DNA from 3 places in the Fulvivirga maritima genome. Region 1 is predicted to be linked to each of the others. Evidence: riboswitches for the same ligand, from Rfam matches in the RefSeq annotation. Region 1 holds a riboswitch; each other region holds the start of a gene.
What was found. Region 1 has a riboswitch for S-adenosylmethionine ahead of metH (methionine synthase). Riboswitches for the same ligand answer to the same signal wherever they lie in the genome.

Region 1 (4,217 bases):
TGCGCCAATAGCTCCTTACTCTACACTGATATTGAAATAGTAAAAAAAAGGCTTCCAGGTATATTTCATCCCGGAAGCCTCTTTAATATTAAAACTAATTGACTTTCTTAATTGATTGTAATTCAGCAACTTATTTACTGTTACTTCCAGCCTTTACTTGTAGTGAGGTTGGAGATATGTGCCAAGTGGTGATTGCCATGCCAGGCATACATTCCTATGGCTAATTTAAGCGTTACTTTATTATTGTTATCAGGGTGAACGAAGAATTTATTCAGTTCATCTTCCTTTAAACCACGGAGTAAATATACCCATTTTTTATGTAGTGCTTCTATAAAATTTAAAGTCAATTCTATTGGTCCTTCCTCGCTATCAAAAAGCTCAGCCCAGGCTTTTTCGTTATAGGCTTTTATAATAGGTTCGTCCTCAGTCAAAGTCCATTTAAATCTAATATAACTGTTCAGGTGGCTGTCACCAATATGGTGAACTACTTGTCTGAGTGTCCAGCCACCAGGCCTGTAGGGTGTATCCAGTTGAGCATCATTAAGACCTTCTACAGCTTGTTTCAGCTTTTCAGGTAGCATCTCTATCTGCTGTATCCAGCCAGAGATTTCAGCTCCTTGTTTTGGTGCTGATTCGTTAAACTTACCAATTGGGTACTGTAATGATGCCTGGTCCATTATGTTAAATTTCCTGAATAAAGGGTTCTAGTTTCTCTATAGTTACATGTTCCATAATCACTATTTTGAACCATTTAGGGTCATTATGATTATCAGGGACAAGGCCATACTTTTTGGCTACTTCGTTTGAAATATCATCAGCTTTAATGGTTACAATATTAGAACCATTCTCTCTATAATAGGAGATGCTTCTGGCATCTAACTCAGCACAAAGCCAATCGGCACGGTTTAAAAGTACTAGAATTTTCTCTCTCCATCCGTATGGTCCATAGGTCATAAGTATCATCCATACAGCAATAGCGTTAGCACCGCTTCGGCTACCGATAAGTGTAAAGTCTTCGCCTTCAATGTATTTCGCTTCTTTAGTATTGGCATATTTAATAAGGCCTTTTCTTATTAAAAATATACCCGTTCCGTATGGTGCCTGCAGCATTTTGTGAGCATCCAGCGTTACTGATGACACTTCTGCATTAGCAAAATTCAAAGGATTGCTTTCATCTGCAAAAGGATAGAAAAAGCCTCCATAAGCACCATCTACATGTATTTTGTAGGTGCAGTCATGTTGTTTTAGTACTGACGCATAAGTATCTATATGGTCTACAGAACCAAACATGGTAGTCATCATATTGGCGATGACAATGAAGTATTTTCTACCTTGACCTTGCTGCTCTTCAATAATGGTAGAAAGGTGTTCTGCTGTGGGTTTTCTATCCTCATCTACTTTCACATAGGCAATAGGTAATGCAAATACATTAGCGGCCTTGCTCATGGAGTAATGACTGTCTTCAGAAGTAATAATGCATATCTCCTCATTAGAGCATCCATATGCTTCTTTGAAATAATTTCTGTAAACCCAAACGGCCTGCATATTGGCTTCGGTGCCACCAGAGGCTACATAGCCATCAAACTCATCGGGTTCTCCTTTTAATATTTCTTCAGAGCATATTCTTATAAGCTCTTTTTCTATTTGCTGTGTACCTTGGAAAAAGCTCTCTGATTTTCCTAAAGTATGACAACCGATGTGGTTAGGGTTATGAATAAGCGTAGACAAATAAGGGGCATTGCTCAAGAAAGGAGCATCCTGATAAAACACCTTGTTATCTAAGTGGGAGGCAGGAATCCCTAAAATGTTCGATTCATAATAATTTACATTTTCCCCAAGTGCACTAAATACCTTCTTTCTTATCTCTTCAGGAGATAATTTCTTCCAGATTTTCATAAATTTTAATTCAATGAATAAACAAGTATTGGTCTGAATCTCATGCGATTCATAGGTGATAGGTCGGGCCAAATATAGGAAAAATACCTATGTGGAATTACGAAGAAAAATAAATTCTTGTTGTTTAAAAATTTATGCTAGATTTGTAATATTAATATTTGAATGCTCTTATCAAGAAAGGCTGAGGGAAATGGCCCGTTGAAGCCTTAGCAACCATCCTGAAATATAGGTAAAGGTGCTAAATCCATCTCCAGAAAAGGAGGAAGATAAGTTAGATTAGGCTTTTACAAAAAATAAAAATATAAGCTCTTCTGACTTGTCAGAAGAGCTTTTTTTATGCCAAATGAATGAGTAAGAAGAAGATACCATATTTAAGACTGAGCGGGCTGGAGCCATTAGTGATTACTCCTGAATCTAATTTTGTAAATATAGGAGAGCGAACTAATGTTACGGGATCAAGGAAGTTTCTCAGACTTATACAAGAGGAGAATTTTGAAGAGGCATTATCCATTGCACGAGATCAGGTAGAAGGCGGAGCGCAGATACTTGATGTGAATATGGATGAAGGGATGCTGGATGGTGAGCAGGCCATGGTGAAGTTTCTTAACCTGATAGCTTCAGAGCCGGAGATATCTAAGATCCCTATAATGGTGGATTCATCTAAATGGCCCATTATAGAAGCTGGCCTGCGATGTGTTCAGGGTAAAGGAGTGGTGAATTCTATCAGTCTTAAAAATGGAGAAGAGGAGTTTTTAGAGCATGCCCGCAAAATAAAGATGTATGGAGCTGCGGTAGTAGTCATGGCTTTTGATGAAAATGGGCAGGCAGATAACTATGAAAGAAGGATCTCCATATGTGAAAGGTCCTATCGGATATTAGTTGATAAGATCAATTTTCCGCCTCAGGATATCATTTTCGATCCTAACATTTTCCCGGTAGCTACGGGTATGGACGAGCATAGAAAAAATGCTATCGACTTCTTTAAGGCTACCAAATGGATCAGAGAAAACCTTCCTGGAGCTAATGTGAGTGGTGGGGTGAGTAACGTATCTTTCTCATTTAGAGGTAATAACACGGTAAGGGAAGCCATGCATTCGGCTTTTCTATATCATGCCATTAAAAACGGTATGAATATGGGCATAGTAAACCCAACTATGCTGGAGGTCTATGATGAAATTCCTAAAGATCTGCTGGAGCATGTTGAGGATGTGTTGCTAGATAGGAGAGAAGACGCCACAGAAAGACTGCTTGATTTTGCCGAGACAGTAAAAGGAACGGCTAAGCTTAGAGTAAAAGATGATGCTTGGAGAAAAGGCACGGTAGAAGAGCGGCTTTCTCATGCTTTAGTTAAAGGAATAATAGACCATATCGATGAAGATACTGAAGAAGCCAGAGCTAAACTAGGTCATCCTTTATTAGTGATTGAGGGTCCGTTAATGGCCGGAATGAACGTGGTAGGAGATCTTTTTGGAGAGGGTAAAATGTTCTTGCCTCAGGTGGTGAAGAGTGCACGGGTTATGAAGAAGGCCGTGGCTTATCTGGAGCCCTTTATGGAAGAGGAGAAGAGAAAGAATAAGTCGGTAGAAAATGCGCCTAAGATTTTGCTGGCCACCGTAAAAGGAGATGTCCATGATATTGGAAAGAATATAGTAGGAGTGGTATTGGCCTGTAATAACTATGAAATTATAGACTTAGGGGTTATGGTGCCTACAGAAAAGATCCTGGCAGAAGCCAAAAAGAATAATGTAGATGTTATTGGTCTGAGTGGGTTGATTACCCCTTCGTTAGATGAAATGGTGGGCGTAGCAGAAGAGATGCAGAAGCAAAATTTTCAAGTGCCGCTGATTATCGGGGGAGCCACTACCAGCAGAATACATACTGCCGTAAAAATAGATCCTGCTTACAGTGGAGCTGTGGTGCATGTGCTTGATGCTTCCAGAAGTGTGCCTGTAGTAGGGGAGCTCATTGGTAAAAACACCAAAGATGCTTTTCATACTAAAATAAAGAATGAATATAATGACCTGCGCGAGGGACATTCTACCAGAAAAACGGAGAAGAATTACATACCTCTACAGCAGGCCAGAGAAAATAAAGCAAAGATTACCTGGGAGGGTTATCAGCCACCAAAGCCTAATTCCTTAGGGGTTAAGGTATATAAAGAGTATCCATTAGAAGAAGTTAGAGCGTTCATAGACTGGACACCATTTTTCCAAACCTGGATGCTCAAAGGTAAATTCCCGAAGATTTTTGAAGATAAGGTGATCGGGGAAGAGGCCAAGAAGCTATATGCCGATGCAAATGCTATGTTAGATGAAATTATA
Region 2 (4,217 bases), 3.1 Mb from region 1:
TGAAAGGGTATGACATGGTGTATAATTATGGAATTTTTGATTTTGATCAACCCAATTTCTACCTCAACTTTGCCCGTGGATACCTCAACTATAAATTAGCAGTACAAGAGTATCGCAACTTTAAATATGCTTACGTCTATTACAATCGCTTTATTCATGAACAAATTTTAAATCTGGACCAAGAACAAAAGCAAAAGCTATTCGACTACCTCCAATGGAACGCTAAGCCTGAAAATCAGTATTACTACTATGATTATTTTTATAACAACTGTGCTACTAAAGTCAGGGATGCCTTAAAAGCTACTTTTAAAGATGATCTTCAATTTGATGGCTCATATATCAGTACAGATTATACTATCAGAGATCTCACACACATTTACCTGGAGCAGCAACCATGGGGTGAGTTAGGTATAGACATTTGCCTCGGTCTACCTATGGATTCCGTAGCTACCCCTGAAATGTATATGTTTTTGCCTGACTATATTGAGCAAGGTTTTAACCATGCCTCCATAATGAAAAATGGCAGGCTGGAGCCTTTGGTAAAAAAGACCATTGTTACTAATAAAGCCCAGCCACAGGAGGATCAGGCAAGCACTATAACTCCATTAATTGTCTTTGGCTTATTATTATTAGCTGGCATAATCATATCCGTCATAGGCTATCGCAAAGACAAAGGCTATTTCTTGTTTGATGTTATTCTATTTTCTGTCATTGGCCTGGTAGGGTGGTTACTACTTATATTATGGGTGGCAACTGATCATCATGCGGCTGCCAGAAATTTCAACTTGCTATGGGCTATTCCATTGCATTTCCCATTAGCCCTGTTTTTACTAAAGAAAAATATTCCTGATTTTCTGAGAATCTATTTTCAAGCCTCCTGCTTAGTAAACCTTGTATTACTAATTACCTGGGCCTTTTTACCTCAGAATATTCATTATTCTTTAATACCATTAATAATCTTGTTATTAGGCAGGTCTTATTATATTCAGCGGTACTTATCCTTTGAGCGAGACGAGGATGAGTCTGTTTAAAAAAACCGTTTCCTACATAAAATGAATCGCATTGACAGGCTATCGGCTATTTTAATTCAACTGCAAAGCAAGAAAGTAGTAAAAGCTCAAATGATTGCCGATCGGTTCGACATAAGTTTACGTACGGTATACCGTGACATCAGAGCACTTGAGGAAGCTGGCATACCAATAGGGGCTGAAGCTGGTGTAGGCTATTTTCTTATGGAGGGATATCACTTGCCTCCGGTTTCATTTACTAAAGAAGAAGCCGGCGCTATAGTAATAGCTTCTAAGTTGGCAGAAAGGCATGCTGACCAATCTATCCAGCACCATTTCGAAAATGCTCTTTTTAAAATAAAAGCCATCCTTAAAATACAAGAAAAGGAATATCTTGATAATCTGGAGCGCAATATAAAAGTCTTAACCCTGCCTAATCAACCTTCAAGAAATAATACCTTTCCGGATAATTTTATCTCAGACATAAACACCGCCCTGGCTCAACATAAGGTGGTAGGCTTTGAATATTTTTCCACCTATAACCAAAGCTTCACTCATAGAGACGTAGAGCCTGTTAATCTTTGTTTTTATAGTAACCACTGGCACCTTATCGCTTATTGCAGGCTTAGAAAGGCCATGCGAGATTTTCGTACAGACCGAATTACCAAGCTGCAGATTAATGAAGAGCATTACACTCCACATAATAGCTCTGATTATCAGGATTATCTAAACCACCTCATTTTGGGCTCTGACTTAAGAAAAGTAGTGGTTAGAATGGATAAAAGAGTGGCTCTAAACCTGAACGATCAAAAGTATTACATGGGCCTAATAGAGGAAATAGACCGTGACGATGAAATGGAAATGGTCTTTATGATCTCGCACCTGGAATATTTTGGCCGTTGGCTCTTATCTCTAGGCACCCGGGTAAGGCCTACAGAACCAACTGAACTTCTAGAAACGATGAAAGGTCTTACTGCAGAAATGCTTCAGCACTACCATAACCAACCTCCCGACAACAATAACTAGGGCTGCTTATCTCATATAAAAAATCATTTTAAGCCTATTACAGCTTAAAGCACAGCCACTTTTAAAATTTTTCCGATGCTTTGTTTGGAAACATTGTAAACGCTGCTTACGTTTGTCCCATCAATTCGATATGCTCTTAACCAGAGAGATCGATTTATAAAGAAGCGTGGAGAGACAGGCTCTTAGAAGCGCTAGCAACCTGGTCACCAATCCAAGGTGCTACTTCCTGATCCCAAGAACGTTCGTCAGGTGGCGAATACGGGAGAATATAAATTGATGGTAATGAAAAGATCAATCCAACATCAAAAAAGGCTTTTAGCCACATTTCAGCGATCAATACAAACGCTAATTTCTTCCTATTTATTTGATTCCAACTCAGCCTATATGTGCTGTTGTTGTTGCTGTTAGTACCTACCTAAAACGTACTTAAACAAAATTGCCTTCTTGGCAGAAAAAACTATACTCAATTTTTCTCGAGTATATCAATCAAATAAATTATTCCAATTAGCTAAAAAGTATTAAGATGTCACAATCATATAATTTCGAAACATTACAGCTTCATGCTGGGTATGAAGATGTAGAAGCCTCAACAAGATCAAGAGCTGTACCTATTTACCAAACTTCATCATACACTTTTAAAGACTCTGAGCATGGAGCTAACTTGTTTGCTCTTAAGGAGTTTGGTAATATTTATACTCGCATAATGAACCCTACTAATGACGTTTTCGAGAAACGCATTGCAGCATTAGAAGGTGGGGTAGCAGCTGTATCAGTAGGTAGTGGGCAAGCGGCTCAGTTTATAGCATTAACTAACTTCCTGCAGGCAGGAGATAGTTTTGTTTCTACTCCATTTTTATATGGAGGTACTTACAATCAATTTAAAGTAGCTTTCAAAAGAATAGGCATAGAAGCCAAATTTGCAAAGAGTGATAAACCAGCAGATTTTGAAGCTCTTATAGATGAAAACACTAAAGCTATTTATCTGGAAACTATTGGTAATCCTGGATTTAACATTCCTGATTTTGATGCCATAGCAGAAGTAGCTAAAAAACACGATATTCCTTTAGTAGTTGATAATACATTTGGGGCTGGAGGTTATTTATTTAGGCCTTTAGAACACGGTGCCCATGTAGTAGTTTCTTCTGCCACCAAATGGATAGGCGGACATGGAAACTCTATTGGAGGGGTGATTATAGATGGAGGAAATTACAATTGGGGTAATGGTAAATTCCCTCAGTTTTCTGAGCCATCAGAAGGCTACCATGGTCTCAACTTCTGGGAAACATTTGGCGATAACAACCCATTAGGTTTACCCAATATCTCCTTCGCCATTAGAGCAAGAGTAGAAGGACTAAGAGATTTTGGCCCTGCATTAAGTCCTTTTAACTCATTCTTACTAATTCAAGGGTTAGAAACTCTTTCATTAAGAGTAGACCGAACTGTAGAAAACGCACTAGCTCTGGCGCAGTGGTTAGAACAGCATGAACATGTGGCCTCAGTAAATTACCCAGGCTTAGAGAGTAGTTCTTACCATGACTTAGCTAAAAAATATCTAAAAAGAGGATTTGGAGGTGTGTTTACCTTTGAACTAAAAGGAGGTAAAGAAAACGCAATAAAATTTGTGAATAGCCTTAAGCTTATTAGCCACCTGGCCAATGTTGGAGATGCTAAAACACTCATCATTCAGCCATCGGCTACCACACACCAACAGCTCAGTGAAGAAGCACAACTTGCATCCGGAGTTCTGCCTAATCAACTCAGATTATCGGCAGGAATAGAACATATTGAAGATTTAAAAGCTGATTTAGAAAATGCCTTTAACGCAGTCTATTGACAAACAAACTGAAACGAAGCCAAATTTGAATACCTATAAATACGATCATGAGTTCAGTATGGAGTGTGGGAAATCACTCCCTGGGCTCGAGATCAGCTACACTACTTACGGTAAATTATCTCCTGAGAAAGATAATGTGGTATGGGTTTTTCATGCGCTTACCGCCAATGCTGATCCTGTAGAATGGTGGCCTGGTTTGGTAGGAAGTAACTTCCTGATCGATCCTGAGAAGCACTTTATTATCTGTGCTAACATATTGGGCTCATGCTATGGCACCACCGGGCCAGCCAGCATTAACCCGGCTACTGGTGAAATCTATGGCTTCGATTTTCCTCTTGTTACCGTTAAAG
Region 3 (4,217 bases), 2.5 Mb from region 1:
TCTCGTGCATATCTCTTCTCACCTCATGCACCAGATCTGCCATCCCTTTTTTAGGCTTAGTATCTAAAAAGGCCTCTTCAAAACTATCTACCGACGGCCAGGGGAAGACCACCACCTCATTAAGCAGTACGGTTTCCTTTCTCATCAACTGTACTAATGAATAATGGTCAGAAGTTAACTCAAAAGGCATAATAAAAACACCTTCGTTATAACCTATAGAAGAAAATTTAAGAGTATCTCCAGGATTTAAAAACACGGTAAAATAGCCACTATTATCTGTGGAAGTACCGTACATAGTCCCTTTGATTTGTACATTAACGTAAGGCAGAGATTCTCTATTATCTGCATCTAACACCATACCCACTACACGTACCGAATGAGCCGTTTTCTGAGCCATTGCCACACATGACATTAAGAGTATACCTAATATTAATCCTGCCTTACGTTTCATATTTTATGTTTATTTATGTGTCCAATCATATTTATCCAGAGACTCTAAGCAAGCTTTCAATAAAGCAACACTAGCCTCAATATCCTCTTTATGAGTCATTTCTATTACCTGATGTAAATGGCGGGTAGGCACTGACACCGCACCGGATATCGCCCCTTTCTTACCCATTCTTTGTAATCCGGCTGTATCCGTACCACCAGCGGTAAGTACTTCTGTCTGCCATTTTATAGCATTATCAGTGGCCGTTTTCTTCATATAATCCACCATACGATAATCACATATAGTCATCGCATCTAATATTTTGATAGCCGTTCCTTCTCCTAAAGAAGTGATTTTCTCATGAGATGCTGCGCCCGGCAGGTCATAAGCTACTGTAGTGTCCAAACCAAATCCGAAGTCAGGATCGATGGTGTGAGCCGCTACATTAGCCCCTCTAATCCCCACTTCTTCCTGCACAGTAAAGACCCCGTAAACATCATAAGGGCAATCTTTTAAATTCCTCAAAGTCTCTATAAGGATATAAACAGAAACCCTGTTATCTAATGATTTACAGTTTACACAGCTACCCATCTCTATCAGCTCTCGCTCTCTGGTTATAGGGTCACCTACAGAAACTACTTTTTCAACTTCCTCTTTACTCATACCAAGATCAATATAAAAATCTTTAATCTTTGGCATTTTTGTTCTCTCTTCAGGCTCCATTACATGCACAGGCTTAGTACCCATAACACCTATTACATCTTCCCTACCATGGATAATTACCCTCTGAGCGGTAAGTGTTTTAGGATCGAAACCTCCCAGGGTAGTAAAACGGACAAAGCCTTTATCATCTATATGAGTTACTATAAAGCCTATTTCATCCATATGAGCGGCTACCATGGCCTTTTTCTCTGATGAAGCGCCCCTTTTTAAAGCAATCACATTACCCAGGTTATCTACCTCTACAGAATCTACCAGAGGAGTTACCTCTTCTATTATCAGATTCCTTACTCTGCTTTCATATCCGGGAGCTCCAGGAGCTTCACATATCTTTTTTAATAATGCTACGTCTACTGACATTTGTTTACTTTTTATAATAGTGAATTCATTACCTGGTCAATATTAACCAATAACCTATATATTCTGTTTACTAACAATCCAATATTTATGATAAGGCTTATTCAAAGTATTTTAGAGCGGTATTTTTTAAATTTCCAAAAAATACCTTGGAAAAGTTTGCAGTTGTCAAAATAAGCTATTTATCTTTACGGTATCAATTACTCTAATTAAGTAGTTGATTTATAAAGAAGAGGTGAGAGACAGGCTCAAAGATCCTCTGGCAACCATCAATCAAAAATGATATAGGTGCCAAATCCTGATCCTAAGGGAGAATATAAATTGACTGAACAATGAGCACTATCAACAACATCAAATCAGAATTCCGAAGCACGACAAAGCAATTCCTTTCTTGCTTCACATCAATTCTTTGTACTTTTTTCAATATCAACATCAACATGTGCTGTTGTTGTTGCTGTTGTTGCTAAGCTAATATTTCCATATTACCCTTAGCACACTAGCCTAGGATCATACGCCTGCATGGCTATCCATATCCTTTCGCTACCTCACAATCACTTTTTAAATCATAAAACCAGAATCAAAAATGGCAATACATATAACAGACGAATGCATTAATTGCGGTGCTTGCGAGCCCGAATGCCCCAACACAGCCATCTATGAAGGTGGAGCTACCTGGGCCTGGGGGTGACGGCACCGAGCTTGGAGCAGTAGAATTGGAAGACGGGTCTGAAATTCCTGGTGATGAGCCGCAGGAACCTTATTCAGAAGAATTCTTTTATATAGTATCAGGAAAATGTACGGAATGTGTGGGTTTTCATGAAGAGCCTCAGTGCGCTGCGGTATGTCCCGTAGACTGCTGTGTACCTGATCCTGACTATGAAGAAAGCAATGAAGAACTAGAAGAAAAACAACAATGGCTGCACGCCTCATAATTTTTATTTGTTAAACTCATATGTCAGAATACAAACATTTTGAAACGCAAGCAATAAGAAGTCAGAGCGAAAAATCTCCTTTCAGAGAGCACTCTACTCCTATATATATGACCTCCAGCTTCACTTTTGAAGATGCAGAACAGGCACGTGCCCTTTTTGCAGATGAAATGGAAGGTAATATTTACACCCGCTTTTCAAACCCTAATAATAATGAGTTTATTAGTAAGCTCTGCTTATTAGAAGGCACTGAAGATGGAATCTCTACGGCATCAGGCATGGCTGCTATGTTTTGCAGTATGGCTGCTTTGCTAAAAAATGGAGACCACGTACTGGCATCACGCTCAGTATTTGGTTCTACACACCAGATTTTCACGCAGATTTTTCCTAAGTGGGGCATTACCCATTCATATGCAGACATTAATAATCCTGATGAATGGGAAGCTAAAATCAATGAGAATACTAAAATGATTTTTGCTGAAACGCCTTCTAACCCAGCCCTGGATATTATAGATCTGGAATGGCTAGGCAAGTTGGCTAAAAAGCATAATCTAATATTAAATATAGATAACTGTTTTGCTACCCCTTACTTACAGCAGCCAGCTAAGTTTGGCGCTAACCTAGTTACCCACTCCGCCACCAAGTTTATGGATGGCCAGGGCAGAACTATGGGTGGTGCTATAGTAGGAGATGCAGACTTGATCAAAGAAATTCGCTTTTTCGCCAGACATAGTGGCCCAGCCATGTCTCCTTTTAATGGATGGATCCTTTCTAAAAGCTTAGAGACTCTAGCCATAAGAATGGACAGACACTGTGAGAATGCATTAAAAATAGCTGAATACTTAGAAGGACACAAAGAATTAGAATTGGTGAAATATCCATTTTTAAAGTCTCACCCTAAATATGAGTTAGCTAAAAAGCAAATGAAACTAGGTGGCGGTTTAGTCACTTTTGAAGTAAAAGGAGGCATTGAAAGAGGAAGAAAATTCTTAAACAGCCTTAAAATGTTATCTCTCACTGCCAACCTGGGAGATTCAAGAACGATAGCTACACACCCGGCATCTACTACTCACTCTAAACTTACAGATGAGGAAAGAGCCAATGTGGGCATCACACCAGGGTTGGTCAGGATATCAGCGGGATTGGAAAACGTGAATGATATTATTGAAGACATAGAAAACGCCCTAACGGCGTCTGCTAAATAGCAGGTCACAAAAGAAACTACTAATCGGAAACGGAAACTATTAATAAGAAGTAAAATGAGCGTAACATTTAATGACAAAATTTCTACAATAGCTCAAAAAGACATTAAAGAGCTGGAGGATAAAATCTCCGCTTTTAAAGGAGGGAAGATTGATGAGGAGCGATTCAAGGCATTCAGATTAGCCAGGGGTGTTTATGGACAAAGGCAGCTGGGTGTACAAATGTTTCGTATCAAATTACCTTACGGAAAGCTAACCGGTGAGCAGCTGGTAAGAATAGCTGACCTCTCAGAGGAATACACCAACGGAAACCTGCACGCCACTACGCGTCAAAATATTCAGCTCCACTATGTGCACCTGGAAGATACCCCCGAAATGTGGGCTAAACTGGAAGAAACAGGAGTAACTACCAAAGAAGCCTGCGGTAATACTGTGAGAACAGTAACGGCCTCAGACATTGCAGGTATAGACCCTAACGAACCGTTTGATGTATCTCCTTATGCTGATGCTGTAACTCAGTATTTCTTAAGAAACCCTATCAATCAGGAGATGGGAAGAAAAATAAAAATGGCCTTTTCT

Region 2: another riboswitch for S-adenosylmethionine. It lies ahead of LVD15_RS09610 (O-acetylhomoserine aminocarboxypropyltransferase/cysteine synthase family protein); the one in region 1 lies ahead of metH (methionine synthase).
Region 3: another riboswitch for S-adenosylmethionine. It lies ahead of LVD15_RS12265 (4Fe-4S binding protein); the one in region 1 lies ahead of metH (methionine synthase).

What each region holds. Positions count from the first base shown of each region.
Region 1 is NZ_CP089980.1:5,346,701-5,350,917, reverse strand. It holds gene LVD15_RS22550 (alpha-amylase family glycosyl hydrolase) at 1-40, shown strand, start outside; gene LVD15_RS22545 (YfiT family bacillithiol transferase) at 141-677, opposite strand; gene LVD15_RS22540 (pyridoxal phosphate-dependent decarboxylase family protein) at 682-1,896, opposite strand; SAM riboswitch class I at 2,062-2,169, shown strand; gene metH (methionine synthase) at 2,244-4,217, shown strand, end outside.
Region 2 is NZ_CP089980.1:2,275,271-2,279,487, reverse strand. It holds gene LVD15_RS09620 (lipoprotein N-acyltransferase Lnb domain-containing protein) at 1-1,031, shown strand, start outside; gene LVD15_RS09615 (helix-turn-helix transcriptional regulator) at 1,053-2,033, shown strand; SAM riboswitch class I at 2,185-2,308, shown strand; gene LVD15_RS09610 (O-acetylhomoserine aminocarboxypropyltransferase/cysteine synthase family protein) at 2,557-3,867, shown strand; gene LVD15_RS09605 (homoserine O-acetyltransferase family protein) at 3,893-4,217, shown strand, end outside.
Region 3 is NZ_CP089980.1:2,859,253-2,863,469, reverse strand. It holds gene LVD15_RS12275 (carboxypeptidase-like regulatory domain-containing protein) at 1-451, opposite strand, end outside; gene LVD15_RS12270 (M42 family metallopeptidase) at 461-1,510, opposite strand; SAM riboswitch class I at 1,727-1,830, shown strand; partial or broken gene LVD15_RS12265 (4Fe-4S binding protein) at 2,091-2,439, shown strand; gene LVD15_RS12260 (trans-sulfuration enzyme family protein) at 2,460-3,641, shown strand; gene LVD15_RS27110 (nitrite/sulfite reductase) at 3,696-4,217, shown strand, end outside.